DNA from 2 places in the Bifidobacterium sp. KRGSERBCFTRI genome. Region 1 is predicted to be linked to the other one. Evidence: riboswitches for the same ligand, from Rfam matches in the RefSeq annotation. Region 1 holds a riboswitch; the other holds the start of a gene.
The links. A riboswitch is a leader RNA that binds a small molecule or an ion and turns the genes downstream of it on or off. The one in region 1 is predicted to bind thiamine pyrophosphate.

Region 1 (15,327 bases):
GGACGCGATGGTGGACTTCTTCGAGAAGAACGCGCCCTTCGGCGCCGAGGTGCACGTCGAACCGTTGGAAGCCGGTATGGGCTGGGCCATGAACCCAGACTGCGAGGCCACGCAGGACGCGCTCACATCGCTCAAGGAGGCTTTCGGCATCGACCCGGTGAACAAGGGGGAGGGTGGCTCCATCCCGTTCATTCCCGAACTGCAGAAGATTTTCCCCGACGCGCAGGTGTTGGTCACCGGCCCGGAGGACCCGATTTCGAACGCGCACAGCCCCAACGAATCCGTGAGCGTGTCAGGGTTGAGGAAGGACGTCGTTGCCGAGGCGCTGCTCCTTGATAAACTGGGCAGAGCATAAGTCCATGCCCTGTAGCGGCAAATGAGAGGAGACGCCATGTCGGTTGTATCAGCGGTGGTTTCGGTGTTGTTCGCAGCCTCGACGCAGGTCGGGTCACCGGTGTGCGCCGACATGGTCTGGTCTTCCCGGGTCAATGTTCTCCTAGCGACCACAACGACCACAATGGCCGCAATGGCCACAAGGGAGTGCCCTGCTTGGATGCATGCGTTGGGTTGGTGCTGATGCATCTGGTTGCACCATGCAGAAACGCCTGAAGAACATCGCCCACCCATTCCTCGCATTCATCATCGCGGCATTCTCCTTGGTCTTCGAATGCGATGTCTGGTTGTTCACACCACCAAAACAATGGTGGTTCATCAGTGTACTTATGCTTGCGCAGGCGCTCGCCATCAGCTGCTACTGGTCACCGGTCTGGTGTTCGGTCGCACTGCTTCTGCTCAATGGCGTAGGCGAATACGCCATTTCGGGGTATGCGCAGTTCACATCGTACTTCATGTTCCTGGCCGTGATACTGATCTGCTACAAGACGTCCAATCGCATCGCCGCGGCACTATGCCTGCTGATGATGTCGTACACCTGCCTAGAAACGATGATTCGACCAGGATCGTTCACCGGCTACGGGTGCCTGGCGTTCTGCATGATCTATGCCGTGGCGTCGACGATCGGCCGATACATGGCATGGGAGCAGCGACGGATGGAGCGCATGCGTGAGAGCGTGATGGTCGAAAGCCGCCTCAGGCAACTCGAGGCAAACCAGTATCTGGCCGCATATCTGCACGACGCATTGTCTCAGGAGTTGGCGCTCATCTCGATGGAGACGCAGCTGCACGCCGTCGACAAGAGCGTGCCCGACGAGGAACGCTGGCGGCGTGTGTCCGATTACACGCAGAACGCACTCGCGGACCTTCGCGGCATCATCACCCAACTGCGCGGCGACGGCGACTTCAAAAAGAATGGCGACGAGCCGGAGAATGTGGTGGCGCTGTTGCGGCGGGAGGCCGCCGCAGGTGACAGGCTGCTGCATGACCATGGATTCTCCGGCGAGACCGTGTTGGAATCGGCACAGGATGCAAACATGCATTCGTCGGAACTTTGCGGCCTGTTGAGCCTCATCTGTCATGAGCTCTATACGAACATGCTCAAGCATGCCGAGACCGCACGCCCATACCACGTCTCGATCTCGCTGTCTTCATCGCACGTATGCATCCGCTACGCCAATGGTATCGGCGAGCAGTCGGTGGCCGGCGGTGGCAACGGTTTGCGCTCGCTGCAATCGCTCATCACCTCGATGGGCGGCGACTTCTCGCATGATGCCGACGATGGTGGATGGAGCGGCACCGTCGAGATCCCGTTGCAGTAAGGGAGGGAAGTTTGAGAGTCACCCGAATGGCTTCCAAGCCTCCAATCTGGTCTGCAGCAGCGGGGATTTGTCCGATGCAAGGCAGGTGAGCATGGCGCTGTCATTCAAATCGAAGCTGAACCAATCGTCAGGCACGCTACCTGCCTTGGTGCCGTTCATATACGCCTCGAATTGCAGCCAATACTTGTTGATCGTGTAATCCTTGGGCATCAGATTCCCGCGGTGGAGGCAATCGATCAGCGCCACCTCCGGATCTCCGTAGAATTCGGGATTGCCCAGCTGGGTTTGATGCCCCAGGTCTATGGCAGAAACATGCAGATCCTTGCATTCGTCTATGTCCTCGTCCAATTTCCGGCTCTGCGCGTCAGACAGGCCTTCGGAGGAAACGCAGATGGGTGCGAAATATACTCCGTTGCTCTGGTTCTGCGGCGGCTTGGTGTACCCCGCTCCATTAGGCATTGCCTATAGGATTCCCACGCCGTGCTGTATGCCGCATACGGGATCTTCCCATCATGTTGCAACGCGGTGCGCAGCACTTTCTTCTGAGATTCGCCATACTGTCTATTGTTCAACATTGAGTCGATAAAATCTGTTGTACTACTTGCGAACTTGCCCGTGTCGGCCCCCGCCATGCTGTCGTCGGTCTTGGAGACATTCCCCGAGCAGGCTGATATGCTCAGGACACATGCGATGACGGCGATCAAAGATGGTATGCTGCGTGTTCTCTTCATTCATGCCCCTTTGCAGAACGGAAAGCCAAACACGATGCATCAACTATGGCCGATGTTCGGCTTCCCAAGGTGGTAAAGATGTCTATCGCAACGCTTTGATACGTGTCAGAACAAGCAAATGCCCATCCTAAGTCTCTCCACCATGAAGCACCCGATATGCGTGCCACAATCTGCGTGTTTTGTTGAGAAACGCCGTGGCGCGTCTTAGGAGGATAGTGGTGCGCCGCATTCGAAACCACATCAACAAAACGTGTAGACAGGTTGCGAAACGGAGACAAACCATGTAAGGCTGAAATCAGGCCATATCGACGAGGATGTGAGGAAACATGAAGCAGAAGGGGACAAGGCCACGCCGCGAACAGACCCGCGGTCGCAGTACCGCAGTGGTATGGGTGCTGCTCGCCGCCATCACCGCGGCCGCGCTCACGACAGGGGGCATGCGCGCTCTGGCTGCCCGATCGGGCTCCCACGATGCTCGGTATGCCTCATACCGTCGAATCGGCGCCTGCAAGCTCGCAGGAGTATTCCGGCACGCAACAGGTGAATGTGGTGCCCACCATCGCGGCCGACCGGCAGCTGCCCGGTAATGCCACCGGAACCGTGACCGAGAACTGGATGGCCGGCGAGCTGCGCTCCGGGTCTCGCGCCTATCAGGTGAACGACCGCACGGTAGTCGCTCTGCACACCGCAACACCGCTCTACCGCGACCTCAAGGTGGGCGACCGCGGCGAGGATGTGCGCTCGCTCAACGACGAACTGTCACGGCTCGGATACGACAGCGTGCCGCAATCCGGTGAATACAACCGGAACACCGGCAATGGCTGGCGCCAGCTCATGGTGGACGCCGGAAATTCGGATGGCGCTGGCGAAGACGACATGAACCTGCGGCTGTCGGACACGATGTGGATTCCCCCGGATTCGGTGAAGGTGCAGGGGTGGAGCGCCACTCGGGGCAGCGCGGTGCAGGCGGGAGCGCCGTTGGGCACCGTGCCGGGAGGGCTAGTGAGACTGGCGATCCGCGGTGGCAAACCTTCCGATGAAGGGCGCCCGCTCACGGTATTCGGCGTGGCTGCCCCGTTGGCGCCCGGTACCACCGACATCACGGACGGCGAACTGCTGCAGCGGATTGCAGCCACCGAAGGTTACCAAGGCAAGAGCGCTGAGGAACGCGCCGCCGGCATGGACCCAGCTCACGCTCAACAAGGCGATCCAGACCCTACGCGTGCCGGTCGGTTCGGTGTTCGGCATCAATGGGACCTCGGCATGCATCGCCACCGGCACGTTCGACAATCCCCATGTCGTACCGGTGCGCATCATCACCAGTGAACTCGGTGCGTCGCTGGTGCAGCCGTCGAGTGGTGGAGGAGAGGGCGTCGATCGCGTGCTGATTGGACCGCGCCTGGGTACCCTGCGCTGCTCGTGAACGTGGGGAGGTGAATGTGATGAGACTGGTGGTGCATGATCTGGGTCATAGATTTCCAGGCACCGATCTATTGTTCGAGCATCTTGATTTCAGTGTGGAACCGGGAACGACAGCCGCAATCTGCGGGCCGTCCGGTTGTGGGAAGTCCACGTTGCTGTCGATTCTGGCGGGCTGGGAGAAACCATATGCAGGCAGCGTGGAACGCGAGGGCATCGCAAGAACCGGCTGGGTGTTCCAGAACCCGGTGGGTGTGGCGCAACGCACCGCGCTCGATCACGTGGTGTTCCCGCTGCTCGCCAAAGGGCATGGACCGGCGGCAGACACAACCGCAGGCATTGGAAGCCATGAGGTTGTTCGATTTGGATTATGCGGCAGACCGTCGGTTCAGCGAATTGTCGGGCGGCGAGGCACAGCGTCTCATGCTGGCGCGGGCCGTATGCTCGAGACCCGACATGCTGCTCGTGGACGAGCCCACAGCTCAGCTCGACACGAGGACCGCGCATTCGGTGAGCCATGTGCTTGGCAACCTCGCGAACCAGGGCATGATCGTGCTGGTGGCGACGCATGACCCCGACACGAGGGACGCCTGCGCGCGTAATAGATCTGGCTTGCTATGCGCCCGCGGAGGACGAGGGAGAGTCGGCATGGGGCTCAGGTCAATATTCTCGGAGGCGATACGCAACATCGGCAGCGGTACGGCGCATGCCCTCGCGCTGTTCCTCGTAGTGCTGCTGGGCGGGGTGCTGCTGGGCGGCTATGAGGCCTACACTGTGGTGGCCATGGAGTGTGAGTCGCTGACGCGGGTGCGTGCCGTGGCCGATGTGGATTCGGTGATCGGCGGAACTGTCGACGGCAGCGCCTGCGACCGATTGACGCGAACCACCGACGGTGCAATTACGCAGGCTGGCGCCATGCGTGCCGGCGGCGAGATCACTGCATTGTCGACACCGAACAACGCATTGCAATCGTATGAGGTCACGCCAGGCATGTTGTCGCTGGTCGCCTCGAATGGAACCACCACTGACTCAATCGACATGTCGGGCATATGGGTGCCCACGGAAGTGGCGCGCGATTTTGGATTGACAATCGGTTCGACGCTGAGTACGAGCCATGGCGAGGCGATGGTTGCTGGGATCTATTCATGGCCCAATGATGGGCGTGATACACGGTTTGCCTATACGTTCTTGGTGCCCCGTGCGGCATCTCAGGGTACGTACAACGAATGCTGGGTGAGGCAATGGCCTCGGTCTGGGGCGGCGAGCAACCTGCTGTATTCCACGCTGGGGGTAGGCGAGGGGTCGGGGCAGGCTGGCGTGACCTCCCTCGACAAGGGATTTGACTCGCATTACGACCCATATGCCACGTATATGGGGCGTGTGACACATTGGATTCCCTACCTGTCCATACTCATCGGCGTGGTCATCGGTGTGCTTGCGGTGCGTGTACGGCGACTGGAATACGCCGCCGCGCTGCATTCGGGGAGTCGAAGCCGGCGCTGCTGCTCGGCATCTGCACGGAGGTGCTCGTCTGGGCCGGATTGGGAGCATTGAGCGCATGCGCGTTGATTTGTGCGTATTGTGCGCGCATGGCCATTGGTGACGTTGCGTCGGTGATGCTCGCCTCCTGCCGGGCGCCATTGGCCATGTGCTCCGGAACGTTCGTCGGCGCCATCGCCATGGAGATGACGGCGCGCCAATCGCAATTGTTCCTCTTGTTCAAGCGACGCTGAATGAGATGACGGTAGTCGCATCGCACCCAGGCTGTGCGCCCACATTGTGAGGGAACGTGCGGCGTCGGTCAGCGGTGTGCATTAGACTCGGCATCGACACGGGAGCTGGTGCAAAGCACCGGCTGAGAGAGGGTAACCTCGACCGATTGAACGTGAATCCGGGCAATGCCGGCGCACGGACGTCGCTCTACACCCGTGCCTGTATTCAAATAGGGAATTGAGAAAGGCACACATCATGTCAGCTTCTGTCATCGAAGCGAAACCGGTCCTCAAATGGCGTGTGGTCGATATCGCTGTCGCCTCGGTCATCGGCGTGGCTTCCGCGCTCATCTATTGGTTCGTGGCATTCGCCACAGCGGCACCGTGGTCGCTGCTCGAAGGCGTGGTGCCCGGGCTCGCCGGTATTTTCAACGGTCTGTGGCTGTTCGCCGGACCGCTCGCCGCAATCATCGTGCGCAAGCCGGGCGCCGCGCTCTATGCGGAGATCGTCGCCGGCGTGCTCGAGGCACTCATGGGCAACATGTGGGGAGGTGTCGAAACCTTCCTCATCGCATTGGTTCAGGGTCTGTTCGCTGAGATTGCGTTCGCCGTCTTCGCCTACAAAAAATGGAACCTCGGCGTCACCGTGCTCTCCGGCGCGTTGAGCGGCGTGGGTTGCTGGGGGTATTCGTTCTTCACCCACCTGCAGGCCATCGATCTGGGCGGCTCCTACGGCGTCGTGTATTTGATCACCACCGTGCTTTCCGGCGCGCTCGTCGCCGGCGTGGTCATGTGGTACCTGTATCTTGGCATCGCCAGAACCGGAGCGCTCGACCAGTTCGCATCGGGCCGTGCCGTGCGCGGCGCCAAGCATTGAGCTCAGCACCACAACTCTGAGGAATACCGGAAAGCACGTTATGACCACTGTGAAATCCGCCTGCGTGGAACCCACGACGGGCATCGCCCTGCAATTCGACCATTGGGGCTACCGTCATGCCTCGCGCAAGCATTTCGCGGTGCGCGGCCTGGATCTCAAGATTCATGCCGGTGAGCATGTGCTGCTCCTTGGAGCTTCCGGCATAGGCAAATCCACCATTCTCGAGGGGGCTGCCGGTCTGCTCGGTGACGAGACCGGGCAGACCGACGCATCCCGAGTGAACAATGCGGCGGAGGGAGAGCCTCCGGTTGCAGTGGAGGACGCCGACGGCGGCATCACCGAGGGGGCCATCCGAGTTGGTGGCATCGAGGTGCATGCCGCGCGCGGCAAGGTCGGGCTGGTGCTGCAGGATCCGGATGCACAGGCGATCTTCCAACGACTGGGGGATAACGTGGTGTTCGGGCCGGAGAATCTCAACGTGCCGCGTGATCTCGCATGGCAACGTGTAGATGAGGCCCTCAATGCCGTTGGTCTGGCCGGTGTACAGCTCGACCGTTCGGTCATGCACCTGTCGGGCGGCCAAATGCAAAGGCTCGCCCTCGCCGGTGCACTCGCCATGCGCCCGGAGGTGCTGCTGCTCGACGAACCAACAGCCAATCTCGATCCCGATGGCGTGGTGCAGGTGGTCGGCGCGGTGGATGACGTGCTCCGGCAGACGCATGCGACGATGGTGCTTGTGGAGCACCGCGCCGACCGGTGGATCGACATGATCGACCGTGTGGTGGTGCTCGGTCTCGAGCGCACCGACGACACCCGGCAGGTCGGCAACAGCGGCGAGGAGAGCGAGATCGCCCGCACGAACTTCCGAAACACCGTGGTCGTGGCGGATGGCACACCTGACGAGGTGTTCCACAACACCGACATCGACTTCAACGAACTCGGAATCTGGGTGCCGGAGCGGTATCGTACAGCAGAGGACGAGATCACGCGCATCCACACGGTGGATGAGCCCGAATATGCTCCACAGACAGGTCTGCCCGAAGTGCTGCTCTCCACGAAGGAGCTCGGCATCGGACGTGACGGCAACGCCATCGCCGAACACATTAACCTGGACTTCCACCCAGGTCAGATCACCGCACTCGTGGGGGCGAATGGGGCAGGGAAATCCACGTTGTCGCTCACGCTGGCGGGATTGCTCAAACCGGTGGAGGGTGAGGTCATCGCCCATGACGGGCTCGCAGGCGAACTCGACAAGGTGTGGCCCATCGACTGGACGTCACGTCAGCTTGCCTCGCGCATATCCTACGTGTTCCAGAACCCCGAGCACCAATTCGCCTGTTCGAGCGTGCTCGACGAGGTCATGCTCGGCCCACTGCGCACGGGAATGGCTGAGGAGCAGGCGCGCGCACGGGGCATGGACCTGCTCAGGAGATTCCATCTCGACCAATACGCGCACGTCAACCCGTACACGTTGTCCGGTGGCGAGAAACGCAGACTCACCGTCGCCTCCGCACTCGCCTCCGCACCGAAGGTGCTGCTGTTCGACGAACCGACCTTCGGACAGGACAGACGTACCTGGATGCAGATTGTGCGGCTGATCCACGATTTGCGTTCCGACGGCGTGAGCATCGTCGTCGTCACCCACGACCGTGAGCTCGTCACCGCATTGGGCGCACGGGTGGTGGAGCTCGTGCCGACCCGCAATCCGCAGGGCCTTGGCGACGACGTTGCTGCGACCATCGCCGCTCGTCTGGCATCGCCCCAGGATGCGGTGGATACCACACTTGTGCCGGTCAGCCAAGTGAACGAGCGTGTGGAGGAGGCCAAACCGGCGAGCCGTTCGCGGTTCCTTGCCTCAATCAATCCCGTATACCGCCTGTTTGGAGCATTCCTCGCCTCGCTGCCGTTGCTGGCCAGTCTGGACTGGGTTTCGGCAAGCGTGGCGCTCGGCTTGGAGTTCGTGGTGCTCATGGCCATCGGCTTCACGCCGTGGCGCATCGTGCGTTCCACCTGGCCCATCTTCATCGGTGCGCCCGGCTCGGCCCTTGCCGTGCTGCTGTATGGCAAGTCCGGCGGCGACACCTGGTGGCAATGGGGGTGGGTGAACATCACCGACCGATCCGCCGAGCTTGCGTTGGCCACTGCGCTGCGCATTCTCGCGATAGGTATTCCGGCCATCATCGCGGTGCTCGGCATCGATGCGACCGATCTGGCGGATGGCTTCAGCCAGATCCTGCATCTGCCGGACCGTTTCGTATATGGCGGTTTGGCGGGCATGAGACTGTTCTCGGTGCTGCAGGACGACTGGACCGCGCTCACCGCCTCCCGCCGTTCGCGAGGTCTCGGCGACGACAGTGCGGTGGCATCGTTCTTCCCGCAATCCTTCGCATTGCTTGTGCTCTCGATTCGCCGTTCCACCACCCTGGCGGTTGCGATGCAGGCGCGCGGGTTCGGCGGCACCGCACCACGAAGCCATGCGCGCATGAGCCATGTGCATGCCCGCGACTATTGGTTCCTTGCCGGATGCCTGCTCATCCCAGTCATTGCATTAGCAAGTGCGGCATTCGCCGGCACCTTCAGCTTCATGGGGAATTGACGCACTGCTATTCTCGCGATTCCGCAGGGAGTAGGCAAAGACCGCGCGGCGCATGTCGTGCGGTCTTCGCATATTTCAGATCTCAATCACGCTTGCTCAATTGGAATACGCGGTCGGATCGTTCGGCAATCTGGGGTGAATGCGTCACGATGATCACGCATTTGTTCTGCTCATGCGCGAGTTCAATAAAGATGCGCATGATGTCGTCCTGCGTGGCAGGGTCGAGATTGCCGGTCGGCTCGTCGGCGATCACCACTTGCGGGTTCGTGCTCAATGCGCGGGCAATTGCCACGCGCTGCTGTTCGCCACCCGACAGATGCAGGATGCGCTCGTTTGCATACCGTTCGGGCAAATGCACCTGCTTGAGCAGATCGAGTGCAATGTCGCGCTTCGGCCTGTCGAATCTCTTGCCGCTCGCGTCCATCGTGAGCATGATATTCTCAAGCACGGTGAGGCCGGGCAGCAGATTGAAACTCTGGAAGATCACGCCGATGTCGCGGCTGCGGTAGCAGTACCGGTCCATCTTCGCCAGATTGTGCCCCTCGAACAGCACCTCGCCGCCGGTGGGTGTGGTCAATCCGCTGATGAGCGACAGCAGCGTGGTTTTGCCGGCGCCTGACGGGCCGACGATCGCAGTCACCGACCCGCTGGGGAAGGTGTAATTGATGTCGGAGAGCACATTGCGTCCTCCTTTGGCGTAGGCATAGCTCACATCCTTGAGCTGCAGAATCGGCACGGACGTCTCGCCGTCCGCCATGGCGCTATGTGTGGTGGGTGTTTCGGTTTCGGTATGCATGGTCATCGATGTTCCATTCTGTTAGGTGTGTGGGGATTCCCGTTCATGAACGGTCTGCGAGAATCTGCAGTGGCTCGTAGCGCATCACGAATATCGCCGCGGTGAGGGAAGCGAGAAGCGTGAGCGCCGATCCGATGAGCAACATCCATCCGATGGTCGCCCAGCTCACCGTCGCATTCACCTGTTTAATCGCATTCGATGCGTGCTGCAGGCCTTGCGGCATGCCGCTTTGAGGCTGCTTCCCCTCGTTCGGTACCGCGGATTCGCCCTGGGTATTGTCGGTATTCGGTTTCGCGGACTGAGCGTTGCCGTCCGGTGCTGCGCCGGGGGCACCTTGCATATCGCGTCCGAACTGTGCTCGCCGGGATTCCTGCTGTGATTGTTGCGAAGCCACCTGCGAGGAGAGCAGCGCATCCGATACCGGCACGGAGGTCGCCGCCCCTATTCCGGTTCCGACGATGAGTCCGATGAGTACAACGGTGAGCAGCTCGACTGCGAACTGTGCGGCCACCTTCCACTTCTTCACGCCGATGGCGGTGAGCACGCCGATCTCGTATTTGCGCTCGCGAATGTTGAAGATCGTGAGGATCACCAGTACAACCGCACCCACTGAAAGCACGACGATGAGCATCGTCCTTGCGAATTTGGAAAGATTGTCGATGGGCACGAGTGACTGCCCGTACTGTTCGACGTCCATCGATGAGACGGTGTAGTCGTCCGAGAGTCCCGCTTTCCTCACATCCTCGGTGAATCTGTCGTAGTCCGCCTTGCCGTCGAAGACGTATGTGAAGCTCAACTGTGCGGCGGAGGTCTCACGCGTATTGCCCTTCGAATCGGTGATGCTCAGGGTTTTCGTGCTGTCGAGACCGATCTTGCCGAGTGTGGCGGCGGACATATAGATTGCGTTGGCGGCGTCATTCGCGCTCGACGCCATGGGGCCGCCCATCGGCATGTTCGATTCCTGCGTGTTCGAATAGATGCCCGCCACGGTGAACGTGTAGGTCTTCTTCGAATCGGAGATGTTGGCGAGTTTGAACGTGCTGCCAACCTTGAGATTGTTCGCGTCGGCAAGCGTCTTCGAGACGAGCACAGGATTTCCGTCGGAAGCATCATAATCGAACGCTTTGCCGGAGTTCATGGTGAACGAGCCGTTCGGTGCGTTCACCAGTGCCTCGTCGCTGGAGAAGCCCACCAACGAGAAGTCGCCTGTGGTCATGGCCGGGCCGCCGTTCTGACCGCCCATGTCCCGCGGCATGTCATTCGGCATGGCGCCCTCGGTTCCGGCTCCTGCGGTCCCGGTATCGGTTCTTGAATTGGCGTTGTCTGAGGATTCCTGCGAGGAACCGTTGTTCGTGTCGACCGCTTCGATTCCTCCGTCCACTGCAGCTGCGGAACTCGTCTCGATGTAATACGAGCTGCTCACGCCGTACTCGGATTTCGCGTACTGTTCATAGTCGCCGAGCGTGAGTTGCTTCTCCTACGTGGCCTTGCCGAAACTGCCCATATCAGGCTTCTGCCCGGAGGAGTTCGCGGATTGCATGATCTTGTTTCGGTCCAGCGAGATCTGCGCGCCGATCGTCGTGTTCTCCAACGCAGAGGCACGGGCGCGTTGTGCCGCCTGAACAATGGCGAAGCCGATCGTCGAAGCGGCGGCGATGATCGTCGCCACGATGATGATCAGCACACTGCGTCCTTTGTTGCGCCATAGATTCCGTATGGCGTTGTGCACAATGAACATGACTCTCCTTATGCAAAACACAAATATCGGAATGGTGTGCATTTGCCCATAGCGTATCCGGTGCGGGTTGTGAGGAGCGGCAAACGCGCTGGCATCTTCCCGTATGTTTACTGGGAGCTTTCTGAAAATGGGCACCGCGCGCTACGCTGGCGGTATGCCCATAGATCAGCAGGTACTCACGAACACCAAGGCGGAACGTATCCGTCGCATATCCGAACTCACCAACCGAAAGCACCGTCAGAAGGCGGGGAAGTTCCTCATCGAAGGGCCGCAGTGCGTTCGCGAGGCGCTCACATGGCAGCCACAGATCATTCAAGATGTCTATGTGCGCACCGATGGGGCGGATCCGGATTCCCCGATCGCCTCGACCGCGTTGGGCAAGCTTGCCGGTGAGGCGATGGAGGAGCGGATCCATGTGCACAAGATGACGCAGGAGGTGGAGCACAGGGTTTCCCATGATGCCCAGGGGGTGTTTGCGGTTGCCGACCTGAATTCCTGCCGTGACCTGCTTGGACGGGTTCCGCAGACTCCCCATCCGTTCCTTGCCGCATTCTGGCAGATGCGCGACCCCGGCAATGCAGGCACCGTGATCCGCAGTGCCGACGCCGCTGGTTGTGACGCCGTCGTTCTGGTGGGCGATTGCGTGGACATATTCAATCCGAAAGTGATTCGTGCCACCACCGGCTCGTTGTTCCATCTGCCGGTGCTTGCTATGGATGAGCGGGCGTTCTTCGACCTGTGCAGGGAGCGCGATACCACCGTGCTGGCCGCAGACGTGTACGGCACCGAGGGCAAGCCTCCGGTGAGTCTGCCGGATCTGCTGCGCAACAGAGAGTTGGTCGAGGGGTCCAAGGCCGTGTTGTTCGGCAATGAGGCCCGTGGCCTCACCACGGAACTGCTTGACGAATGCGCGATGAGCGTCTCCATTCCGATCTACGGGAAAGCCGAATCGCTCAATCTGGGAACCAGTGCGGCGGTGATGCTCACCACGTTGGCCATGTCGAGTCGTATTGAAACAATGGGAAGTCGGTAAACCGTTGGAATGATGCGACTTTCTCTATTGTCGCAACAGGGTTTTGCATATGTGTGCACGATGTAGGAAAGGGTTCTTGTGGCAGAAGGCATAGTATTCGACGCCGATGCGGTGTCCAAAGACATCGCCGAAGGCATCGCCGCGATACAACAGGCCTCCACGATGGAGGAACTGAAAGCCATCAAAGCGAAGTACGCGGGTGCAAATTCCGCGATGACGAGGGCCAGCAAGGCGATCGGCTCGTTGGCGAAGAACGAGAAGAAGGAAGCCGGCAAGGTCATGGGCAAGCTGCGTGCCGATTTCGGCCGTGCCTATGGCACGAAGGAGGCCAGCGTGAAGGCGGCCCAGGAGGCTGCCGAGCTGGCCGCTGAAACCGTCGACATGACGTTGCCGATTCGCCGCAAGCCGCTTGGTGCCCGCCATCCGCTGCCCAAGCTCATGGAGGACGTCGAGGACTTCTTCGTGGGCATGGGATGGCAGATTTCGGACGGCCCTGAGGTGGAGACCGAATGGTTCGACTTCGATGCGCTGAACTTCGGTCCGGACCATCCGGCGCGCCAGATGCAGGACACCTTCTATGTGAAGGGCAACCAGTCCAAGGATGCCGCCGGTTTTGTCGGCTCCAACATGGTGCTGCGCACGCAGACGTCGTCGGATCAGGTGCGCGGGCTGATCTCCCATGGCGTGCCGCTGTACATCGCATGCCCGGGACGAGTGTTCCGCACGGATGAACTCGATGCCACGCACACCCCGGTGTTCCATCAGGTCGAGGCGCTGGCGGTGGACAAGAACCTCACCATGGCAGATCTCAAGGGCGTGCTCGACAAGCTCGCCGTCGCGATGTTCGGTCCGGAGGCCAAGAGCCGCCTGCGCCCGAGCTACTTCCCATTCACCGAGCCGAGCGCCGAACTCGATCTGTGGTTCCCCGACAAGAAGGGCGGCCCCGGGTGGATCGAATGGGGCGGCTGCGGCATGGTCAACCCGAATGTGCTGCGTTCAGCCGGCATCGACCCGGACATATATACCGGATTCGCTTTCGGTGTGGGCGTGGAGCGCACGTTGCTGCTGCGCCATGACATCAACGATATGCACGATCTCGTCGAGGGTGATGTGCGTTTCAGTGAACAGTTCGTGATGGGGGAGTGAGAATATGCCAATGGTAGATATGGGCTGGCTGCGTGAGCATGTGGCCGTGCCGGAGAACGAGACCTATGAGGAACTCGCCCGTGACCTGGTGCGGGTCGGCCTTGAGGAGGAGGAGATCCACACCAGCAACGTGACGGGTCCCATCGTCGTCGGCTATGTGGTGGACGCCACCCCTGAACCGCAGAAGAACGGCAAGGTCATCAACTGGTGCCATGTGGATGTCGGGGAGGAATACAACGACGTCGACGAGCATGGCAATAAGGTGCCACGTGGCATCATCTGCGGCGCGCCGAACATGAAGGCCGGCGAGAAGGTCGTCGTCACACTGCCTGGCGCAGTGCTGCCAGGTAATTTCAAGATTGAGCCACGCAAGACCTATGGGCATATCTCCGACGGCATGTGCGCTTCGGAACGTGAGCTTGGTTTGGGCGACAGCCATGACGGCATCATACTGCTGCGCGATTATGGCTTCACGCCTGAGGAATACGAGGCGTTGCAACCTGGCGACGATGCCATGCACCTGCTGCATCTCGACGAGCCGATTCTTGAGATCAATGTGACCCCCGACCGCGGCTATGCCTTCTCGTATCGCGGCATCGCACGCGAGTTCCACAACTCCACCGGGGCGGAGTTCACCGATCCGGTGGCCGCCTTTGAAGAGCGTGCGCCACAACTTGAGGACCAGAACGGTCAGACGCACGACATCGATGTGATCATCGATGACGACAATCCGATCCATGGTGTGGTCGGATGCGACCGTTTCTATGTTCGTGCGGTTCATGACTACAAGCCGGGCAGCCCGACGCCGAATTGGATGCGTCACCGTCTGTCGCGAGCGGGGATGCGTTCGTTGAGCCTGCCGGTCGATGTGACGAACTACGTCATGCTCGATCTGGGGCAGCCCATGCATGCGTACGACCTCGACAAGATCAGCGGGCCGATCGTCGTGCGTCGCGCCAAGGCTGGTGAGACGCTGGTCACATTGGATGGCAAGAAGCATGACCTAGATCCCGAGGATCTGCTCATCACCGATTCCCCGAATGGTGAGCAGGGATCGCGCATTCTCGGCATCGCCGGTGTCATGGGTGGAGAATATGGCGAGGTGACGGACGAGACCACGAACATTCTGCTTGAGGCAGCGCATTTCGACCCGATCACCGTGGCACGCTCTGCACGCCGCCATAAGATTCCCTCAGAAGCCTCCCGCCGCTTTGAACGCGGGGTGGACACCCAGATCCAACCCGCTGCGGCTCAGATGGCCGTCGACTTGCTCACCAAATACGGTGACGCGAAGGCCAGCGACACCCCGCGAGACGTGAACAACGTCAAGCGTGGCCATCCGATCGCCTTCAAGGCCGGAGAGGTGAAGCGACTGACCTCGCTCGATCTTGACATCAACAAGATCAGCGATATCCTCACCGATATCGGATGCAGTGTCGCCGGAGGTGGCAATGGCGAATTCTCGGTGACGGCCCCCAGTTGGCGCCCCGATCTCACCGCAGCCTGCGATCTGGTGGAGGAAGTGGCCCGTATCTATGGGTACGACCGTATTCCTGTACGAGTC
Region 2 (15,327 bases), 850 kb from region 1:
CCCCGAACCGACACACCCCGCATCCGCGTGGATGTTCAATTCCGGCGCGAAATTGGTGATGTTGAACGCCCAGAAGATGGTCTTGATCTTCTGCGCGTCCGACTCCTTCAGAAACGCGGTCGGGTCGGCACTGTCCGCCGCAGCCGAGCCGTCGGAAGTGGAACCCCCGTCCGAACCGGACGAACTACCCGAAGCCGAGCCAGCAGAATCGCCGGTATTGTACAAATCGCTCACCACAGCGTCGGACTTCGGCTGCACGACGATATTCGAACCATACGTGCTCAGCTCCGCGTTGAGCTTGTCGCCCACGTCGAACACCACGCCGAGCATGGCCACGCTGACGGTGGCGGACAGGCACACGGTGACGGCGATGAGCAGACGGCGTTTGAACTGCCGGCTGAACGAGCGAGAGATCATTTTCAGGAAGAACATGGCACCCCCTTACCTTTCTCGGCGCTCACTGGAAATGGCTCGACAGCGCGTCGAGCGTGGACGTTTGGATGACGATTTTGCCTGGCTTGACCTGGTAGTCGAACGGTATCGGGTTGCAGCCGCCTTTGAAGCCGATGGTGGCGAGGTTGATGGCCACATCGCACTTCTTGCAGATGATTTTGCCGTCCTTCTCGTAGTAGCCGGCGTCGCCGCAGTTGTCGCACGCGTCGAGGCCGACGCCGTACGCGCCGCCGTTCTTCTTGATGATGATGAATCGCATGGAGGTGCCGTCCTTCGCGCGGTATTCGAAGCGGTGCAGATGGCCGTCGGAAATCTGGCTGAATTTGATGGTGGCCACGCCGTCGGCGAGCGAGTAGTCTTCCGGCGGCGACAGCGTGACGACTTTCTGCGTTTGCGCGACGCCGTACGTCAGGGCCACGGTGACGCAGATCATGGCGACCAGGCTGAACGCGCCGGCCGCTTTCGCGCGGCGGCGGAATGCGATATGCGTGCGTGCGATCGCCTCGTTGGCGCCGGTCGGCTTGACTTTGAAGCCCATGACGATGCTGGCGATTGCCGGAATGGCGAAGACGAGCGCCATTGCGATGGTCAGGCTGCGCTGATGGTTGATGCCCCACACGAGCGCGAGGAAGGCGGCGGTCGGGAAGCTGACGATGCGTTTGGATTGGAGGATCTGCGCAAGGTCGGTGAAATGCTGTGCGAACAACAGCGCGACCAACAGCAGCACCGCCGTCGTGAACGACCAGCGGACGGCGGTGGAACGCATCGTGCGGAAGATAAGCGCGGCGATGATTGCGACGGCCGCGCCCAAAGCGAAGCCGAGCGCGCGCAACAGCATGTCGGAAGTGAAGATGGGATCGCCCGGCTCGACGAAGATCGTCAGTCGCAGAATCACGTCGGGCAGCGCACGAAAGGTGGTGGCCGCGATCGCAAGCGCCGCAACGAGATTCGCGATGTCGAGCAGCGCGCGGTGGTTGTGCCAGTCGGCGGTGATGCGGCAGGCGAACAGGACGATGACGAACACGGCCACGTCGAGGATCACGCAGCACCACAGGGTCGGATAGTTGACGAACGTGCGTTGCGTGATGACGGCGGTGGCGCGCAGCGCGGCGAATACGACTGCGCCGGCGAATCCAACAACGAAACCGGCCAGCCGCCAGTACGCGCTCAGAGGCTTGTCACGCCCCTCACCGACGGTGAGCATGACGCTCAACGCCATGACGAGCAGCGCCGGCGCCAACACCCCCTGCAACACCGTCACAAACTGCAGCAGCATCCCAAAATCCTTTCATCCAAAAACCCAACTCAAAGAGCCCAACGATTCCCATTCCGCCCCATCCCAAAGAGTCCCACCCCTCTCATCCCTCCCCTAAAATGCGAGGATTTCCCGGACCCCCCCCCCCCACAATCGCAGAGGTGAATCCATCCCCCTAAACGCGAGAGAGCGGTTTCGGTATGCATCGCCCGACCGTAAGCTTGACCGAACGGCCTTGAGTGTGTCGGGTAATGCATACCGAAACCGCGAACGGGCTACGCTAGGAGATCACCACTCCTGCGGCGTATAGTTCCAGTCCGGGAAGGTGACCTCGATCGGTTCCGTCCAGAAGCGTCCCTTCACACCCGTCTCCGGATCGACGTGCAGCATCCAGCCCTTCTTCTCCGGGGATTCGATCTTCAGCACGAGCTTGTACGCGCCGGCCTTGTCGAGCTTGACGTTGGCGCCGTAGTGCGGGCCGTCGGAGGCGTTCATCTGCATGAAGGTTCCGGAGGCGACGGACGCGTTGGAGGTCTTGTCGATGATGTCGTAGTTGACGGTCAGGTCCGGCACGAAATCGCCCTTGCCGTAGCCGAGTTCGGTGCCCTTCTGGTTGGCATGGATGTCGGCTTCGAGGTGGAAGCTCGCATCGGCGGCCTTGAGGCCCATGCCGGACGGTTCCATGTCGATCGGCTGGAAGTAGACGGCGTTGACGGTCAGCGGGCCGCATTCCTGGTCGGAGTGCTTCTCATCGACCTGGATCTCTTCGAAACCGGCGGAATCGCTGGAATCGTCCTTGCTGGAGTCGTCGGCCTTCGAAGCCGACGCGGAGGCGCTGGACTTGTCCGAAGCGGCGGAATCGCTGGAATTGCCGCATGCGGACAGGGAGAAGGCCATGGAGCCGGCCAGCAGGATGCCGAGCAGAGCGGCGATCTTCTTGTTCTTCATTTCTCTTTCCTTTGTTGTTGGATGTGGAAAAAATATCGGTAAATCTCGGAAAATTTGCGTATTACTTGCGATTGTCAGGCGTGCGCAACTTGCGTTTGCGTGCGAAGCCGACGGCGAACAGCGCGAGTACGGCAATCGCCGCGATCGCTTGTGCCGCAAGGCATTCGACGTACGGATACAGGCCGATCCAGTCGTTTGTGGGCACGCTGGACAGGTAGTGGCCGTCGATCAGGTCACCTTCGATGAGCGCGTGGATGCCACCGCCGGCGAAGATAACGACCAGCACGGCCATCAGGATCGACGTAACGAGGAAGAACGGGCCAATCGGAATCTTTACGGAGGTGAAGCGCAGCACGAGGAAGATGACGAGCAGCACCACACCCGCGGCGATGCCGCCGATCCACATGCCTTGCGCGTCGCGACTCATCGAGTAGATCGATTCGTAGAAGATGACGGTTTCGGCGCCTTCACGGAACACGGCTAGGAAGCTCAGCATGGCGAGCGAAACGACCATACCCAGGCCCACGCCTTCGCCGGCGGCGACTTTGTTTTGCGCGTCGGCCACGGCGGACTCGGTTTTGGTGCGGATGTAACGGTTCCACGCTTCCACGGAACTTTTGTTGAGCATCCAATTGCTGGTCCACAGCAGCATGAGCATGGCGATCAGCGCGCACACGCCTTCGGAGATTTCCTGAATCGGGCCGGAGCCGCCGAACAGGAACGTGAAGAGCACGGCGATCAGGCCGGAACCGGCGAGACCGGCGAGCACGCCCAGGTAGATCCACTTGGTGAAGCGCCGGTTGCCGGATTTGACGAGGTAGGCCACCACGGCGGCCACCACCAGCAGCGCTTCGAGACCCTCGCGGATCAGGATGAGGAACGCCTGTCCGGCGGAGCTGGTGATGGCTTTGGTGAAGGCGTTGACGTTGCCGGCCGCGCCACCGTCGAGGGTGGCCGCGTCTTCGACGAGCCAGCTTTTCAGGTCGTCGACGAGCTTCTTGATTTCCTTGTCTGAACTGCCGTCGCGCATGGTTTTGCGGGTCATTTTGAACTGGTATTCGACCTGCGAGACGCGGTCGCCGGAGATGGCGTTCATGACGTTCTTTTCGAAGCCGAGCTTTTCGTAGTACTGGTAGTACGCGTCGTTGACGAGGCTGGAGCCTTCCGCGCCCTTGCCGGAGATGGCGGCCTTGTATGCCTTGTCGAGGATGACGTTCATTTCGCTGGCGACTTCGCCCCACGTGCGGTCGCCTTTGCCTTTGGAGGAGTTCTTTTTGGCCGCGTCGAGCTTCTTACGTTCGGCTGCGGTCTGTTCGGCGCGCTGCTTCGCGTAGGTTTTGGGGTCGGCGAGGTTCGCGTTGCCATCGAGCGTCTGCGCGGTGGCGGTGAGGTCCGCGTTCAGCGCATCGATTTTGCCGGCGATCGCGCCGCCCTGGCCCTGCTGGTAGGCGAGGCCTTCCAAGTCGGTGAACTGTGTGAGCAACGCCTGCTGCTTGTCGGCGGAAATGGTGTCGTTGACGGCCTTCGAGAAGTTGGAGGCGTCGTAGCCGATCCAATGCGCGGTCTGGAAGCCGGTGCCGGCCTGGCCGTAATCGCCGTCGTTGTAGTCTTTTTCGGCGGTGGCGAGCTGCTTGGCGATGTTCTGCGCAGCGGCGGTCCAGGAATCGAAATTCGTTTGGCTGTCGTCGGCGGCGGACGCCTGCTGCGGCATCGCGGTGCCGGCGAACAGCGTGGCGAGCGCGATCATCAGCGCGGCGACGAGCGCGGCAAGACGGCCGGAAGCCGAGACGCGCGAATCGCACGAATCGTAGGAACCGGCTGCATGGCGCTGCGCGACGCGAGATGACATGGGTCGAACCTTCCTTCCGCAAATCTTTTCGGCGCGCTTTCCCCGACGTACCCGACGTACGAAGCGCGCATCGGAAGCCAAGATAGAACGAAACTTTTTTGAATAACAGTCTTGATTTTTAATTGGTCTTGTTGTATCGCGCATGGAAAAACGTTGGAATTCCGCCGTTTTTATTTTTCCCGTTTTCCGCGTGTCGTCTCACATTGTGACGCTCACCGCCGTTCCGCAACACCCCCGTCCGCCCGAAAACGTGAAGCGAACTCCATGCCAAAGCGTCGGTCTGTATAATCACGATTAGTATAATCGTAACTATACAAAGCTACGGGGGTATCAAAATAAGGCGATGCCTCATGCCACATATAGCGCATATCAGGTTGCCCAGGCACGAACTCCGCCAAGCCGGGCACGCGCTAGCATCGTGGGTATGGATTCCCTCGCACCGCTCGCGCATCGCATGCCGTACACCGCCGCTTTCCCCAAGGCGCTCGGCACGGGGTTGCTGATTTCGACGCCTCGCCCGATCACTGCGGAATTGCGCGGCGAGATGGAACGGTTCATCGATGAATACGAGCATGCGCTTTCGCGGTTTCGCGCTGATTCGCTGGTTGCGCACATCGGCAATGCGAAGCATGGCGGGCATTTCGATTTTCCCGATTGGGCCGGCCCGCTATTCGATTTGTACGACGCGCTGCACGCCGCCACGCGCGGTGCGATCGACCCGTGCGTGGGCGAGGACCTGATCCGTCTCGGTTACGATCCCGCGCTGAGTTTCACCGTTGAAGCCGACGCCGGCGAGCGCCTGGGCGCGCTGCACGGACGGGCCGTATGGGGTCGTGATGTGGTTCGTTCGAGTGGTACGACATTGGTTACACGCAGTCCGGTTCATGTGGATTTCGGCGCGTGCGGCAAGGGTTATCTGGTGGATTCGCTGGGCGGATTGCTCACCGATTCAGAACTTTCGCGCACATCGCATGTCAAGTCAGCCGAAACGACCAACCCGACATGCCAATCTTCCATCTCAGACAGCAAACGCGAAAGCGCTGCCCCGGAATTTGTGATTGATGCGGGCGGCGATCTGCTGGCGCGCACGAACAAGCCGATCCGTGTGGCGCTTGAGGATCCGGATGATCCGTCCTGCGCGGTCGGCGTCGCACTGATCGGCGATGGCGCGTTCTGTGCGAGCGCGCCCAGCCGTCGCCATTGGGAGGTGGCGGTGAACGAACAGACGCATCTGGCGATTCACCACCTGCTCAACGCCATCGACGGCCTGCCCGTGCAACAAACGGAAGCCGCCTGGGTTGCAGTGCAATCCGCGTCATTTGGCGACTATCCGACTGCGGTGGCGGACGGGTTGGCTACGGCGCTGTTCGTTGCGGACCCGAATGAACTGCGCAGCGTTTTTGTTTTCGATTGCGCCACGTTGGACGCCGACCGTCACGCCACCATCAGCGCCGGTTTCCCCGGCCGTTTCTTCTGATTGCCGACCGGTCACTGATTGCCAGGTTGGCCGGTTGGCGGCCCGCCAATCGCAGACCGCAAACCGGCCAATCGCAAGCAAAACTCACGGAATGAGGTTGCCGGCGGCCACGTACAGGTCCCACCAATCCTGCTTGTCGAGGTCGATGTCCGCGCCGTCGAGCATTTCGCCCAGCCGGGTGGGGTTCATCGAGCCGAGCACGATCTGGATCTTCGCCGGATGCCTGAGCACCCATGCGGTGGCGATGGCGTTGGCGCTCACACCGTACTTGGCGGCCTTTTCGTCCAGCGCCTTGTTCAACTCCGGGAAGTGCTCGTTGCCTACGAACGGGCCGTATTCCGTGCCGGACTGGAACGGGCTCCACGCCTGGATGGTCATGTGGCGCAGTCGCGAGTAGGACAGCAGGCCGTCCGAATGGTTGGCCACGACCATGCCTTCGGCGCCGGAGTTGGTCATCAGCTCGTCGCTGACCATCTGCGCGTGCATCAGGCCGAACTGCAGCTGGCTCGCCTCGAGCCTCATGGCCGGGTCGTCGCCGAGCCAGGACTGCAGCAGTTCCGCCTGCCACGGGTTCACGTTGCTCACGCCGAAGTGGCGCACTTTGCCCGCCTTGTGCAGGGTGGTGAACGCTTCGACGATTTCTTCGGCCTCCATCAGGGTGTCGGGCCTGTGCAGGAGCGCGAAGTCCACGTAGTCAGTGCCGAGCGCTTCCAGTTCCTCGTCGAGTCGCGTGATGAGGTGCTTCGCGGAGAAGTCGTAGCGGGTGGCGTGCACGTTGTTCGGGTCGCTGAAGTCGATGTTGATACCGAACTTCGTCTGCAGGAAGATGTCCTCGCGCTTGAGCCCGGCGTCCTTCCACGCGCGGCCGAGCACACGCGAGCTGGCATGGTCGCGGTTGACGTTGAATCCGTAGATGTCCGCCGTGTCGAAGAAGTTGACTCCATGCTCGGCGGCCGTACGCACGACTTCTGCCGCAGCATCCGCATCCAGCGCGTCCATGCGCATCACGCCGAGCGCCGCCTGCGATGCGACCACTGCCGATTTGCCGATTTCGATGCTTTTCATGACTGCCCACTTTCTTTGTGATTTTCAAATACGTCAATCGATTGACGTCAGTCACCTCAATGGTAAATCCGCCGTCCCGTCAGCGCAACACAATAAAAATGCCGAAGCCAAAACGCAAAAATCCGGAGGGGTGGTCCCTCCGGATTTTTTAGCGAGTCAGCACACCAACCTCACTCGGCCAGCGTGAACTGGCTGTTGTAGATGTCGGCGTAGAAGCCGCCCTTGGCGAGCAGTTCCTCGTGCGTGCCGCGTTCCACGATGTCGCCGCCGTTCATCACCAGGATCATGTCGGCGTCGCGGATGGTGGACAGGCGGTGCGCGATCACGAAGCTCGTGCGGCCCACGGTCAGCGCGTCCATCGCCTTCTGGATCAGCTCCTCGGTGCGTGTATCGACCGAGGAGGTGGCCTCGTCGAGGATCAGGATCGGCGCGTCCTCCACCATCGCGCGGGCGATCGTCAGCAGCTGGCGCTGGCCCTGGGAAAGCGACGCCTTGTCGTCGAGCACGGTGTCGTAGCCGTTCGGCAACGACATGATGTAGTGGTGCAGGCCGACGGCCTTGCATGCGGCCACGATCTGCTCGTCGGTGACGTCCTTCTTCGAATACGCGATGTTTTCACGCACTGTTCCACGGAACACCCACGTGTCCTGCAGCACCATGGAGAACTGGTCGTGCACGTTCCAACGCGGCACGGACTTGGTGTCGATGCCGTCGATCGAAATCGTGCCACCGGAAATCTCGTAGAAGCGCATCAGCAGGTTCACCATCGTGGTCTTGCCGGCGCCGGTCGGGCCGACGATGGCCACCTTCTGGCCGGCCTTCACGGACGCGGAGAAGTCGTTGATGATGGTCTTGTCCGCATCGTAGCCGAAGCGCACGTGGCTGAATTCCACGTCGCCGCGCACCGGCTGCGGCTTGCCGTCCGCACCGACGCCGAGCAGCGCCTGCTTGCCGGTTTCGTCGGACAGTTCCGGCTCCTCAAGGAAGCCGAAGACGCGTTCGGATGCGGCCGCGCAGCGCTGCAGGTTCTGGAACGCCTGCGCGAACTGGGACAGCGGCTGCGTGAACAGGCGGATATACATCATGAACGCCACGATCACGCCGAATTCGATATTGCCGTCCATGGCGAGCGCCGCGCCGACCACGCACACCACCACGTAGCCGAAGTTGCCGACGAAGTTCATAATCGGCATCATCAGGCCGGACAGGAACTGGCTTTTCCAGCCGGACACGTACAGGTCGTTGTTGTACTTCTCGAACTGCTCGATGGAGCGTTCCTCGCCGCAGAACGCCTTGACCACGGTGTGGCCGGTGTACATTTCCTCGACGTGGCCGTTGACGTCGCCGAGCGCCACCTGCTGGCGGGTGAAGTACTTCTGCGACACCTTCATGATCACGCCCATGATGATCAGGCCGAGCAGCGCGGAGCCGATGGCGCACAGCGTCATGGTCACGTTGTTGTAGAACATCATGATGAGCGCGCCGAAGAACAGCGTGATCGAAGTGATCAGCGAGCCGACCGACTGGCCGAGCGTCTGTCCGATCGCGTCGACGTCGTTGGTGATGCGGCTCAGCACGTCGCCGTAGCTGACTTTGTCGAAATATTTCAGCGGCAGGCGATTGATTTTCTGGCTGATCGCCTCACGCAGCTGCTGTGCCGTGCGTTGCGTGACGTTGGCCATCAGCCAGCTTTGCAGGTAGCTCAGCAGCGCGTACCCGACGTACAGCGCGACGAGCAGCCATGCGATGCGCGACACCGCGTCCATATCGATCGAATTCATGACGGGCTTGCCGTGCACCATGGCCGGCAGACCCTTCGTGATCTCGTTGGTCATGTCCTTGAGCTTGTCCGGGCCGATGATCTGGCACACCGTGCCGGCAGCGCCCAGAACCAGCGCGAGAATCATCACCGGAATGTACCGGCTGCAGAATTTCACGAGCTTCTTCATCACTCCGCCGAAGTCCTTCGGCTTTTCCACGGCCCCACGGCCGCGTCCCATTCCTCTTGGCATGTCTCCCCCTTTCAGCGCTTCAGTTCGTCTTCGCTCAACTGCGATTCGGCGATCTGCCGATACACTTCGCACGTGTCGAGCAGTTCCTCGTGCGTGCCCTGGCCGACCACTTTGCCGTCGTCGAGCACGATGATGCGGTCGGCATTCATGATGGTGCCGATGCGCTGCGCGACGATGAGTTTCGTGGAATCCTTCGCTTCCTTTTCGAGCGCGTCACGTACGGCACGGTCGGTTTTGAAGTCGAGCGCGGAGAAGGAATCGTCGAAGATCAGGATTTCCGGATGACGGTAGACGGCGCGTGCGATCGACAGACGCTGCTTCTGCCCGCCCGAAACGTTGGAACCGCCCTGCGAAATGCCGGAATCGTACTTCTTCTGCTTTTTGTCGATGAATTCCGTCGCCTGCGCGACGTCGCATGCGCGGCGCACGGTGTCGTCGTCGCGGTCCGTATCTCCGTACGCGACGTTGCTGGCGATCGTTCCCTTGAACAGGAACGACTGCTGCGGCACGTAGCCGATCTTGTCGCGCAACGCCTTCAGCTTGTAGTCGCGCACGTTGACGCCGTCGACGAGCACCTCGCCTTGCGTGGCGTCGTAGAAACGCGGCACGAGGTTGATGAGGGACGATTTGCCGGAGCCGGTCGAGCCGATGAACGCCACCGTCTGACCCTTCTTCGCCTTGAAATTGACGCCTTCGAGCATGGCGTGACGCGAGTCGGGGTAGGCGAAGCTCACATTGCGGAATTCGATTTCGCCTTCCTCGCCCGGCTTGCCCGCGTCCTGCGTGCCGTCGGTGACCATCGGCTCGGTGTCGATGACTTCGAGCACGCGCTGCGCGGACACGTCGGCGCGCGGCCAGAGCACGAACACCATGCTCAGCAGCAGGAAGCTCATGATGACCTGGATGGAGTAGCTGGAGAACACCACCATGTTGGAGAAGGTGGTGAGCTTGTCGACGGCTTCGGCAGCGTCGATGAGGTACGCGCCGATCCAGTAGACGGCGAGCATCAGGCCGTTCATGATGGTGTTCATCAACGGCATCATGATGGCCATGGCACGGTTGGTGAACAGCTGGGTTTCGGTGAGTTCCTTGTTGGCTTCGGTGAACTTGGCTTCCTGATAGTCCTCGGCGTTGTACGCGCGCACCACGCGCAGGCCGGTGAGGTTCTCGCGCGCCACGAGGTTGATGTTGTCGGTCAGGCGCTGCATGGCCTTGAACTTCGGCATGACGAAGTGCATGAGCACGGCGATGACCACCAGCAGGATGGCCACGGCGATGCCGGTTGCGAGCGTCCAATCGAAGCCCTTTCCTGCGATCTTGCACACGGCCCACACGGCCATGATCGGCGCTTTGACGATCATCATGAGGCCCATGGTGATGAACATCTGGATCTGCGTGATGTCGTTCGTGGAGCGGGTGATGAGCGACGCGGTGGAGAAACGGTTCATTTCCGCCGGTCCGAAGCTTTCCACCTTGTTGAATTCAAGCGAACGCAGGCGCTGGCTGAACGAGGCGCCCACGCGCGCGGCGATGAAGCCGGTGACGACGGCGCAGGCCGCCGATCCGAGCGAGACGAGCAGCATTTTGCCGCCGGCCACCCAGATGTCGTGCATTTCGCTGCCGGGGGTTTCGACGAGCTGCGTGATGTCGGCCATGTAGTCCGGCAGGGTCAGGTCAAGCCAGATCTGACCGACGATGCTGACCAGCGCGACGAGCATCTGACCGATCTCCGCTTTGGAGAGGTATCGTACGATGCGAAGCATGCTTGGTTCCTTCTCTTGTTTTGTGTTTTGCTTGTTTTCTTACGATTAGTTTTTGCGATTTTTCGCGGTTTTTGCGATTACTGGATTGCGATTACTTACACTGTGAATTATTTACAGCGTAAGATACTACGCGTCTTCCTGTGCGTTTCCTGAGAACGCGGCTTTGACCTCGTCCGCCGTGGGGCGCGGTTTGCCGGGCATGCACAGCGACATGTACGTGGTGAATTCCTCGGTGAGCTCAACGAATTCGCGCGCGCGTCGCTCCCCCATTTGCGAGAAGATCCAGCAGATCGCCTCGCGCATGCTTTCGCGCTGACGTTCGGCGCGCTCCCTGCCGGCTTCGGTAAGGTTCACGTGCACCACACGGCGATCGTCAGGGTCGGATTCGCGCGTGATCTGGCCTTTTTTCTCCAGTGCGGACAACAGTGCAGACACGCGTCCGGTGGTGGTTTTCATTGAAGAGGCGAGCTGCGATGGCGTCAGCGGGCCTTTCCTATAGAGTTCCTGCACGGCGAAGGGTTCGCCCTTCGCGCCTTTCACCATCTCCTGCTGCATGCGCGAGCGTTTGTCCCATGTGTTGGTCGCCAATTCGTGGAACAGTTCCTCTTCAAAGCCCACGCGGCACCTCCTTCCGTCGCAATCGCCGTCATAATATCTTACAGTGTAAACATTTTACAGTGTAAGTTATTCCCAGGGCGATTTTGCAGCGAGCAAGCTACAGAAGGCACGAAAAAGGCCGCGGCCCGAATCGCGATTATTGTGCGGAATCGGGCGCGGCCAATCGTACGTATTGCGCGGAATTCAGCCGCGACGGGCGTCGACGGAGGCGTTCAGCATCGCCAGCTCATCCTGCGTGAGCGTCAGTTCGGTGGCGGCGAAGGAATCGTTGATTTCCTGCGGATTGCGGGCGCTGGGGATGGTGAACAACCGCTCGTAGCGGCTCAGTTCCCAGGCGAGCACCACGCGCTGGTAGGAGCAGCCGTGGTTGCCGGCGACCGTGCGGAACGGGTCGTACGCGCGCTGGTCGAACGCGTCGAGGAAGCCGCCGAGGGGGCTCCAGCACACGAACGCGAGTCCAAGTTCCGCGCAGTGCTCCATCGTATGCTCAGGGTCGGGGTGCGAGGGCGAGAACTGGTTCTGCACGGCGATCAGCTTGTCGCCGAGAATCTCGCGGGCGATGTCGATCTGCGCGTTGTCCACGCGGGAAATGCCCGCGTACCGGATCACGCCCTCGTTAAGCAGCTGCTTCAGCGCGCCGACCTGGTCCTCATAAGCCACTTCCGGGTCCGGTCCGTGCGAATACAACAGGTCGAGCGTATCGACGCCCAAGTGCAGCGCGGATTCCTTGGCGTCACGAATCATGGTTTCGGGGCGCGAATCCGCCATCCACCCGTATTGACTGCCCGCCGCCTGCAAATGCTGGCGTTCCCCGCCAGGCCGACGACTGCAGCCCTCGGAATCCCGCCCCTGAGTGTCCGATTCTGGCGAATCGGACACAGGAGCAACAAAAGCGGGGATCTCCATGGTGCGTCGATAGCCAGTTTTCGTGGCGACCAGCACTTCATCTCGGGGGCCATTCCACGAAGCGAGCGCATCACGCACCAACTTTTCGCCGTACCCCAAATCTTTCGCAGTGCCAGTGCCAGGCTCGCTCGGCAGATAATACGACCAAGCCGTATCCAAATAGCGAACACCCGCGTCCAAACCGGCATGAATCGTACGAATCGCAGTATCGCGATCCGGACGCCCCTCAATCGCCAAAGCCATCGTTCCCATGCCGAGCCGAGGAATCGTAAATCCTGCCAACTCACCGTTCATCATCATCTTCCCCTTCCTTGCAAGCACGCAGCCGATTCGCACATGTTCACATCAAGACTAACCCAACGTGAACCGGCGCAAGCTTGTCGGGCGCCTGCGCGAAGATAAAGGCACAACCGAACGGGAGCCGAAAGGCTGAGAGGGAGCTCATACAGCTTCGACCGAGGACTTGATGCGGGTAATGCCGCCGTAAGGAGACGGGTTGTTCGCGCCGCAAGGCGTATCTCATCTTCCGTTCGCGATAACCGAATATCGCGTGATTAGGGTCACGGAGGGGCGCACCACCTCATAGGGTACGGTTCCTTCGGCGACCCTTTTTTCGTACCAACCGTGAATGTCCGATTCACCGGAAGCAGACGCTCGGAAGCCCACAAAGCAGTTCTGAACGTCCGTTTCGGCGGGAACGGCACTCGTGGGGCCTGACATACAGAAGGGAACCGAAATGATCATCAACGGCAAGGAAGAGGACGTCGCCACGCCGATCACCGTGGCCGAACTAGTGGAGCAGCGCGGTCTGCGCGCCGACCGCGTGGCCGTGGAGCTCAACGGCGAGATCGTGCCGCGCGCCCAGCGTGCGCAGACGCAGCTCAAGGGCACCGACACGTTGGAAATCGTCACGTTCGTGCAGGGCGGCTGAGCACAGCAGCGAAACAAACCATACGAACGGAAACGAGAATACGAGAACAACCATGACTTTTGAACCATCCGCATCGCAGGCGCAGATCGACGCCCGCCAGCACGCTTTCGACAACCAGCCCGACCCGGCCACCTTGGTCAGCCGCGAGGAGATCCGCGCAGCCCTGCTCGACCGTCACACGGCCGCCACACAGGACAAGCTCGACGCGGCGCACGTGGCCATCTGCGGCTGCGGCGGCCTCGGCTCCACCATCGCGGTGGCGCTGACCCGCATCGGCGTCGGCCACCTGCACTTGATCGACTTCGACCGCGTGGATATGACGAACCTGAATCGCCAGCAGTATTTCCTGAAGGACCTCGGCCAGTACAAGACGGAGGCGCTGCGCAGCAATCTGCGCCAAATCAACCCGTTCACGGACATCACCATCGACACCGTCAAGGTGACCGACGAGAACGTGCCGACGCTGTTCGAAAACGAGGACATCATCTGCGAGGCGTTCGACGTGCCGGAAAACAAGACGATGCTCGTCAACGCGGTGCTGGAGAATCTGCCGGGCAAGAAGCTCGTCAGCGCGTCCGGCATGGCCGGCTTCCGCAGCTCCAACCTGGTGAGCACGCGTCGCGTTTCGAAGAACTTCTACTTCTGTGGCGATGGCGAGACGGCTCCGGTACCGGGTGCCGGCCTGATGGCGCCGCGCGTGGGCGTGGTCGCCTGCCACGAAGCGAACATGATCACGCGACTGATCCTCGGCGAGGAAGACGCCTGACGCACTGCTACGTTACTCCACTGCCGTAATCGAAATTTTTATTGCGATTACAAACGCACGTTGCACACAACACAACAGCGACGCAACGGCAACACAACAGCAGCACAGCAATCGCAACAACAACAAACACCCCAACGAAAGGAACCGACGATGAGCACCGAAAACACCATCACCACCGCAGCCGCCGACGTCGCGGCCGCACCGAACGCCACGCTCGACGAGCTGGTCGGCACCACCACGAACACGGCGATCCTGCCGGAGCCGGACGCTCATGCGTACGACGAGATCGCCACCGGCGACGCCGACCCGCTGATCCTCGGCGGGCACAAGTTCACGAGCCGTTTCATCCTCGGTTCCGGCCGTTACGACCTGAACCTCATCAAGGCGACCATCGAGAACGCGGGCACGCAGATCGTCACCATGGCGCTGCGCCGCTGCCGCACCACCGAAAACAACCTGCTCGACTACATTCCGAAGGGCATCACCATGCTGCCGAACACGTCCGGCGCACGCAATGCAGAGGAAGCGGTGCGTATTGCCCGTCTCGCGCGCGAAGTGTGCCAGACGGACTTCGTGAAGGTGGAGATCGAGCATGAGGCGAAGTATCTGCTGCCCGACAATGAGGAAACCATCAAAGCCACGAAACAGCTGGCAAAAGAAGGCTTCGTGGTCATGCCGTACATGTTCCCCGATCCGATTGCGGCGAAGCGTCTTGAAGACGCAGGTGCGGCTTGCGTGATGCCGCTTGGCGCGATGATCGGCTCGAATAAGGGTCTGCGTGCACGCGATTTCATTGAAGTGATTATCAAGAATTCCAATGTTCCGGTGATTATCGACGCTGGTATTGGCCGTCCGAGCCAGGCTGCGGAAGCCATGGAAATGGGCGCGGACGCGGTGATGGCATACACGGCCATCGCTTCCGCCGGCAATATTCCGCTGATGGCACGCGCGTTCAAGAAGGCGATCGAAGCTGGTCGTGAAGCGTATTTGTCTGGCTTGGGCAAGGTTACGGAAGATCATGCCGTGCCGTCCAGCCCAACGAACGAGGCCGACTACATCGGCTGATTCGCGTCGGTTTCGTACGATTCGTGCACTAACGTTTCGCACTGTTTTATTGCGATTACACGACGAGGGTCGGTGGAGACGCACATTTTCGCAAGGTTTCCACCGACCCTCTTTCGTCAGATGCGCGGCACGTAGCGCAACACGCGCATGCCACGCATACCGCAGCGACAGGCAATACGTCTACTTCCCTAGAGCCGCCTTCAGGTCGCGGTTCTGGAA

Region 2: linked by a shared signal. The riboswitch ahead of thiS (sulfur carrier protein ThiS) and the one ahead of OGI63_RS05180 (ECF transporter S component) in region 1 are both predicted to bind thiamine pyrophosphate.

The regions. Positions count from the first base shown of each region.
Region 1 is NZ_CP109653.1:1,229,116-1,244,442, forward strand. Features, by position in the region: gene OGI63_RS05145 (dipeptidase) at 1-355, shown strand, start outside; gene OGI63_RS05150 (sensor histidine kinase) at 558-1,715, shown strand; gene OGI63_RS05155 (hypothetical protein) at 1,734-2,174, opposite strand; gene OGI63_RS05160 (peptidoglycan-binding domain-containing protein) at 2,927-3,772, shown strand; partial or broken gene OGI63_RS05165 (ATP-binding cassette domain-containing protein) at 3,889-4,029, shown strand; gene OGI63_RS05170 (ATP-binding cassette domain-containing protein) at 4,175-5,419, shown strand; gene OGI63_RS05175 (hypothetical protein) at 5,455-5,598, shown strand; TPP riboswitch at 5,687-5,796, shown strand; gene OGI63_RS05180 (ECF transporter S component) at 5,834-6,454, shown strand; gene OGI63_RS05185 (ATP-binding cassette domain-containing protein) at 6,495-9,050, shown strand; gene OGI63_RS05190 (ABC transporter ATP-binding protein) at 9,133-9,852, opposite strand; gene OGI63_RS05195 (ABC transporter permease) at 9,890-11,269, opposite strand; gene OGI63_RS05200 (hypothetical protein) at 11,324-11,584, opposite strand; gene OGI63_RS05205 (TrmH family RNA methyltransferase) at 11,712-12,617, shown strand; gene pheS (phenylalanine--tRNA ligase subunit alpha) at 12,696-13,763, shown strand; gene pheT (phenylalanine--tRNA ligase subunit beta) at 13,768-15,327, shown strand, end outside.
Region 2 is NZ_CP109653.1:377,968-393,294, reverse strand. Features, by position in the region: gene OGI63_RS01585 (ABC transporter permease) at 1-432, opposite strand, end outside; gene OGI63_RS01580 (DUF2318 domain-containing protein) at 458-1,729, opposite strand; gene OGI63_RS01575 (iron transporter) at 1,997-2,656, opposite strand; gene OGI63_RS01570 (FTR1 family iron permease) at 2,718-4,403, opposite strand; gene OGI63_RS01565 (FAD:protein FMN transferase) at 4,930-5,982, shown strand; gene OGI63_RS01560 (aldo/keto reductase) at 6,067-7,047, opposite strand; gene OGI63_RS01555 (ABC transporter ATP-binding protein) at 7,218-9,059, opposite strand; gene OGI63_RS01550 (ABC transporter ATP-binding protein) at 9,071-10,822, opposite strand; gene OGI63_RS01545 (MarR family winged helix-turn-helix transcriptional regulator) at 10,949-11,440, opposite strand; gene OGI63_RS01540 (aldo/keto reductase) at 11,624-12,646, opposite strand; TPP riboswitch at 12,751-12,854, shown strand; gene thiS (sulfur carrier protein ThiS) at 13,083-13,277, shown strand; gene thiF (sulfur carrier protein ThiS adenylyltransferase ThiF) at 13,330-14,043, shown strand; gene OGI63_RS01525 (thiazole synthase) at 14,194-15,108, shown strand; gene OGI63_RS01520 (amino acid permease) at 15,289-15,327, opposite strand, start outside.